3 regions of the Paenibacillus sp. FSL K6-0276 genome follow, and region 2 is predicted to be linked to each of the others. Evidence: riboswitches for the same ligand, from Rfam matches in the RefSeq annotation. Region 2 holds a riboswitch; each other region holds the start of a gene.
The links. A riboswitch is a leader RNA that binds a small molecule or an ion and turns the genes downstream of it on or off. The one in region 2 is predicted to bind cyclic di-GMP.
Positions count from the first base shown of each region.

Region 1: linked by a shared signal. The riboswitch ahead of MHH52_RS20000 (thiamine pyrophosphate-binding protein) and the one ahead of MHH52_RS03225 (transglutaminase-like domain-containing protein) in region 2 are both predicted to bind cyclic di-GMP.
Region 3: linked by a shared signal. The riboswitch ahead of MHH52_RS01190 (class D sortase) and the one ahead of MHH52_RS03225 (transglutaminase-like domain-containing protein) in region 2 are both predicted to bind cyclic di-GMP.

Region 1 covers NZ_CP150276.1:4,237,558-4,239,762, reverse strand. The annotation lists gene MHH52_RS20000 (thiamine pyrophosphate-binding protein) at 1-969, opposite strand, end outside; cyclic di-GMP riboswitch class I at 1,084-1,178, opposite strand; gene MHH52_RS19995 (HAMP domain-containing methyl-accepting chemotaxis protein) at 1,368-2,205, opposite strand, start outside.
Region 2 covers NZ_CP150276.1:694,096-696,300, forward strand. The annotation lists gene MHH52_RS03220 (class D sortase) at 1-536, shown strand, start outside; cyclic di-GMP riboswitch class I at 661-741, shown strand; cyclic di-GMP riboswitch class I at 849-929, shown strand; gene MHH52_RS03225 (transglutaminase-like domain-containing protein) at 943-1,752, shown strand; rRNA gene MHH52_RS03230 (16S ribosomal RNA) at 2,119-2,205, shown strand, end outside.
Region 3 covers NZ_CP150276.1:245,201-247,405, reverse strand. The annotation lists gene MHH52_RS01195 (Cna B-type domain-containing protein) at 1-307, opposite strand, end outside; gene MHH52_RS01190 (class D sortase) at 354-1,001, opposite strand; cyclic di-GMP riboswitch class I at 1,114-1,200, opposite strand; gene MHH52_RS01185 (hypothetical protein) at 1,612-2,205, opposite strand, start outside.

The sequences.
Region 1 (2,205 bases), 2.6 Mb from region 2:
TAGATCTCCAGTCACTGGAATCGTTTTAGAGAACAATATTTTTCCGACAAAGGTCGGATCGCTATCAAACTGAATTAATGTTGTGGGATGATTTTCCCGCTTAAGATTACAAATAGTCATGTCACTTAAACGTGAGCCGAGAACGATAAATAGATCACTTTTATTCAGTAAGTCATCCCCATGGGTACAACCGCCTACTCCAATTGGACCGTGATAGAGTGGATGATCCCAAGCTATAGCCCCTTTACCACCTGGAGATGTAACAACAGGAATATTAAATGTTTCCGCTAATTGAATTAGCTCATGATGTGCTCCTGAGCGGTTAACTCCTTTACCAGCGATAATTATTGGATTCTTTGAGTTATTAATAGTATCAAGTACGCGGTCGATATTAGCGTGGCTAACCAGTGATTCGCGTTCAGGGATTACAATATTACATTCCTCCAGCAATTCCGTTTGTACATCAAAGGGGATACAAAGGTGAACTGGACCGCGATTACCGCTTAAAGCAATGGATATGGCATGATTAAAGATCGTGCTAAAGTGATCACCACGTTCAATAAGTTTGCTATATAAGGTGGCTGGTCTAAACATATCAGCTAAATCAGCTAGAAAAGAGGAAGAGTCCTGACATTGGGGAATTCCTAGCTCTTTAATAGATTGATGGCCGGTAATAAATAGGACAGGTAAGTTGTTGGCCTTAGCATGTGCTGCTGCAGTTAATAGGTTTGTTCCACCAGGACCAGAAGTACCAAAAGCCACACCTAGTTTTCCAGTTTTCAGCGCATACCCAGCTGCTTCGAAGCCGGAACTGCTTTCATGTCTCCCAGGAATAAATTCAATACCGTAATCTACCATTTTAAGAACGATAGGACAAATGGATTTGCCAATAATACCAAAGGAATGGGTAACACCAAGGTTCCGTAGTGCTTCCGACATGTAATCTGCGACTGTCTTCAAAAAATACACCTCACAAGTTGTTATTTTGAAATCAAACATTAGAAAACCTGTGCTCTGAAATAGGGCACAGGTTGGTAGCATAAATCGCCATAGAGACTGAACAATAGTTCAGTCGTCTTGGTTTTCAGCAACCTGGCTGTCATGGCCTCGGATTAAAATGAGGCTGTAGATCCATGGTTTTGCGTCATCCTCTTTCGAAGATTTTGCCAATATTAATTTAAAATTTATAAGAAGAATTTTCCTTTACAATATATTCCTAGAGATCCTTTGTCAATATATTCTCGCAAATTAACTCGAATTTTGACGAAAATCTTGTCCAACCTATGAAATAATAGATATAAAAAAACTGCCCCTAAGTCAAAACTTAGGAGCGGTTTTTGGATTTGTTTACACAATTTTAAAGTTATTTAAAACTTGAAAATATGGATCGTCTTCTGTAGATTAAACACAGCCTGAGTCATTTTCTCAGTTTCTTCTGCGACGGATTGCAGGGCATTGATTTGTTCATTCATAGCGGCTGATACTTCTTCGGTGCCGGCAGCAGTTTGCTGCGTGATCGCAGAGATATTCTCTATTGCGCTTGAGATTTTCAAGGCACTTTCCAACATAAGATCACTTTCAGCAGAGAAGGAAGAAATCTGTTCGGTAATATACTGCACACTTTGCACAATTTGAGCAAAGATATGAGCAGATTGAGTGATCATCTCATTCTGTACCTGTACGACTTCTTCGTTGATAGCGATATTGTCAATCGCTTGTTTAATATCAGTTTCGATGCTCCGAACTAAGCCAAAGACTTCCTTCGTTGAAGCCGTTGATTCCTCAGCGAGCTTACGAACCTCCTGTGCGACAACAGCAAATCCTCGACCATGTTCTCCGGCACGAGCAGCTTCGATGGAAGCATTAAGCGATAAGAGGTTGGTCTGCTCAGCGATCTCTGTGATGGTCTTTGTGATCATCGTAATTCCGCGAGCATTTTGAGAAAGGGCTTCGATGGTGTCAGCGACTTTTTGAGTAGCCTGTATGTTTTTACGCATGCCTTCAGCTTGAGTATCAACGGATTGGCGTCCTTGTTCAACAAGTTCTAAGGTATGTATCGAACGTCTGTTCATTTCTTTCGTTGAGTTCGTATAATTGGATACTTTATTCTCAATATCTTTAATAGATTCTGTCATTTCAGCGATATCCGTAGATATCTCATTTGCACCAAGAGCTAGTTCATTGGACGAAGAGGCTACCTGTGCC
Region 2 (2,205 bases):
TGAGCACCAGCGACAGTACTCCACTGCCTGATCTGAAGAGCAGATATGCCGAAGTTACTCAGCTATTAGCAGAGGAATCGGTTCTAGATGCACAGGCACAGCCTCAAGAAACAGAAAAGCCAGAACCAGAAATTGAAGTTGGTGGCAAGGTAATTGCATTAATTGAGATCGATAAGATTGATCTGAAGCTACCTGTATTAGAAGGGGCTACTAAAGCGAATATGAAACACGCGGCGGCCCATATGAAAGAAACGACTCCAATTGGAGAAATAGGAAATGCCGCAATAGCAGCTCATAGAGCTAGAACTACGGGCAGATTGTTTAATAGATTGAATGAGGTTGTTATTGGGGATACGATCACGGTAAAGACGAGCGATCAGGTATATAATTACGAGGTTTATGATATTTCAGTTGTAGATCCAAGTGATATATCTGTTCTTGATGGGAATAACAAGGATAAGATTCTTACCCTAATTACGTGTGACCCACTAGTAGATCCTACACATCGTTTGATTGTTCATGCCAAGCTTTCCTAATAGTAGATGAGAAATGACAAGAGAACTCAAATACAGAGGAATAATTATAAAATAATGGCAAATCTAGTAATTTTGTTCTTGTTTACGAGGATAAATATGGTAGTATAATATTATAAAAGCTAAACACGATAAACGGCAAACCTATCGAAAGGTAGGGACGCAAAGCTATAGGGCCTTCCCGAAAGGATGGCAGCCAGTTACCGAATGAAGAGGCTTTTTTTGTTTTTATAAAATATGTAAGGATTTTAGATTCATAGTTCTACTTGGTTGATTCTATTAATTTGTCTAGTGAAATTAGGACAGATAGAGCTTATACGATAACGGCAAACCTATCGAAAGGTAGGGACGCAAAGCTAAAGGGCCTTCCCGAAAGGATGGCAGCCAGCTACCGAAAGGGGTTTTATCCGTGAAAAAAGTTTATTTTATGATGGTGGCGCTGTTCGTACTGATTACTTCGGTTCCGGTAAGCACAGCTCAAGCCGCGAGTGTAGATTCGAACTGGTTGAATACATCGAAATTGGATCAAGGTGTAATCGGGATTAACTACGATATTCCAAAGGATAAAAGAATTAAACTTATGATCACAAAAGATAACAGTAGCTATACATATAATTTATATGCTTCTGGACAAGCTGAGGACTTCCCTTTGCAACAAGGAAATGGGACTTATAAAGTTTCTGTTCTCGAGAACACAACGGGTAATAAATACAAAGCTCTCTATTCTGAAGTAGTAGATTTAACTATGAATGACTCGAATTCCGTATATTTGGGCTCCGTTCAGAATGTGAAATGGAGTTCTTCTGATAAAGCGATCGTTAAGGCTAAAGAGCTTACACAAGGCAAAACAACAGACGAAGAAAAAGTTAAGGCAATCTATAACTATGTAATTGCTAATGTACAGTACGATTATTCTCTTGCTAATAACGTAACGACTGATTACATTCCGAACATTAATAACACTTTGAATACTAAAAAAGGAATCTGCTATGATTATGCTTCTCTTTTTGCCGCAATGCTACGGAGTGTAGATGTTCCTGCTAAATTGGTGATGGGGAATACTAGCTACGTTACGCAATACCATGCATGGAATGAAGTATTGATGGATGGGAAATGGGTTACTATTGATACCACGGTAGATGCATCGGCAGCGAAGAGTAAAAAGAATTCGGATTTCATTAAGGCTTCAAGTAAATATACTGCAGCAAAATACTATTAATTTGCATTGCTAGAATCATAACTCTATTAAATAAACAACCAGCTTAATGATTAAGCTGGTTGTTTATTTTCTATTAGGGGTTGCTTTTCTATGAATAGATAGGTTATTATAGTTAAGCGTTGTTAGACAGCGTACAGGCAGTTTTGAGAGAGTTTGATAAACGGCTTTCGAAAAAAAGCTTGCATTACTGAGAGTAACGTGATATATTATAAGAGTTGCTGCTGAGACATTAAACGGCGTCAACGAGAACTTGATCTTTGAAAACTGAACAACGAGTGAGTAGGAAATCACGAAAGTGAAATCCGAATTAGAGAATTAATTTTCTCGTCAGATGTTTCAAAATGAGCATATCGCTCTTTTCAATACTAATTGGAGAGTTTGATCCTGGCTCAGGACGAACGCTGGCGGCGTGCCTAATACATGCAAGTCGAGCGGAGTTACTTTGAAAGCTTG
Region 3 (2,205 bases), 450 kb from region 2:
AATCAGTCCCTTCTTCATTCTTTAATGGGATCAATCCAGTAAATCCTTGTAATTCTTGAGGTAACGTTAAGGTCAGTGTGTCTCCAGCCTTCATCTTATTTCCGGATTTATCGCTAAAATTCACTGTTATTTGAGTCTGTTCACCGTAATTTAGTGTTGTTTTGTCAATCTTAAAACTATCAACAAATCCTGTTGTATTTAATTCTTCTGCATTTGCTATTAAAGGAACAATGCTCTGACCTAAAGTAACCATAAAAATCATAAGAATTAAAAAAGTTGAAAATACTCTTTTTAACTGTATATTCATACTAACTAACCTCCGAATCTCTGTTTTCTCCCAAGTTACCTTGAGTCTACTCTACTATTTTTCCTTTAATAATCAGACGATGGGTAGGGTTTACAATCGGATCACAAGTGACCAGTGTAATTTCCTTATCCTTACCGTTAGGTTCCAGTACCCAAACCTCATCTGGCTTGACATATAACTTTTCCGTTACTGTGTACTCGAACTGCTCTTTTCCATTATCAACCTCGATGTGATCCCCCAAAGTCAGTTCGTCCAGCCTATTAAAATTTCTCCCATATGTCCGACTTCGGTGACCGGCTACCGCATAATTTCCGACTTCGCCCGCCTTACCCGTATTCACGATACTGGCGACGGTCTTTTTCATGTTTTCTTGCGTTGCTCCATGAAGAATGGGAAGCGTTAAATCTATGTTTCCAATCGTCAGAATTCCTTCTGCAGCGTCATCTTCTTGAGAATTGACTGTTTTATCGTCTTCACTGCCTCGAGCTGTGGGGAGGGTAGCTGTGAGCTTCACGGTTCCTTTCTGCATTTGCTCCATAGGTTCTTCCGTGCTGTCAATATTATGAAGAATAGCCTGCCATTCCTTTAATATTTGTTCCTGCTGATAATCGCGATACATCTCCGTCATTTTTGGTAATACCATGAACATGACTCCGACAACGATCAGCAGGATCGCTGTAATTTTTTTACTCATCTACCCATTCACCCCCTCTTCTTTCCTTGTAAACCCCTTCTCAAAATCTCCCTCCTTGATCTTATATTTAGTTCCTCTCAACACAAAAACGCCCGACTGCATTAACGATGTTAATTGCGGCCGGACGATCATAAGTCATAGACTCTTAGATTCCTAAACTTTGCGAGCTAACCTTTCGATTAGTGTGCCAAATAGTGTATCAAAATTATGTAATTGTCGTTAGTGCAGATATACCCCAAATAATAGAGTACACAGAAGGTGTCGAAAAATAGTATATAAATACTACAACCAATATATACCATGTATATATGAATGTCTATTTATGTAAATAAAAAAAGCGAAAGATTTTCATAATATTCAGAAATTGTTCACAAATTTCAATCGAAATAATTGAAAGTATCCATGATTTTATTTTTCTAAAGATCCTCTTTACACAGGAACAAGCCGATCGGGCTTGTTTTGATATATCTCAAACGATCTTGCTTCTGTTACTAGTGTATCGTCTCTTACTTGGATCTTCCAGCCAGTACATGCCCACAAGCTCAAGATGAAAACCCGACCTCATAAGGTCGGGTTAATTAGGTGGAGGCAGGCTTAACCGTTCATAGGGCTATTTTTTTAGAATCGAAAAAGCTTTTTCCAGGTTCAAATCACCGTACATTTGATCAAACTTTTTCCCGTCGGCCGATTGAGAGTCAAACGGGTTGGATTGAGGTGTTGTAACTACATATATCATACCGTTTTCCTCAGCAATTGTACCTCCGATTTGACTCTTGTCATCATCGGAAAGCTTATTCCAATCGTTCTGTGCAAAAACAGAGATTGCAATTAACGTTTGGGAATCTTTTTTATCCTTCGTTGTGTAATCAAAGTAAACGACATGCTTAGCCGTTGGGTACATGCTGTCGGACTTTTCAGCGCGCACCTTATAGCTGCCATTCCAGGAAGAAGGAATTTCTACGCTGAAGTTTGCTTCGGAATTTTTGTAAATCGTGCTTTTCACATTGTCCTTAGACGAATTCGATTCATTCTTTGGCTTTGTAATTTTTTTACCGATCAGTTCCCATTTGCCCTTATTCCATTTCCAGTTGGAAGTAACGTAAGAGGTTGTATCCGAAGCAGTAGTTCCAACTCTCTCAACACCCTGCAAACCGTGAGTGCCTTTTTTGTTCAGAACGATTGGTTTCAGCTTAATGAAGCCATT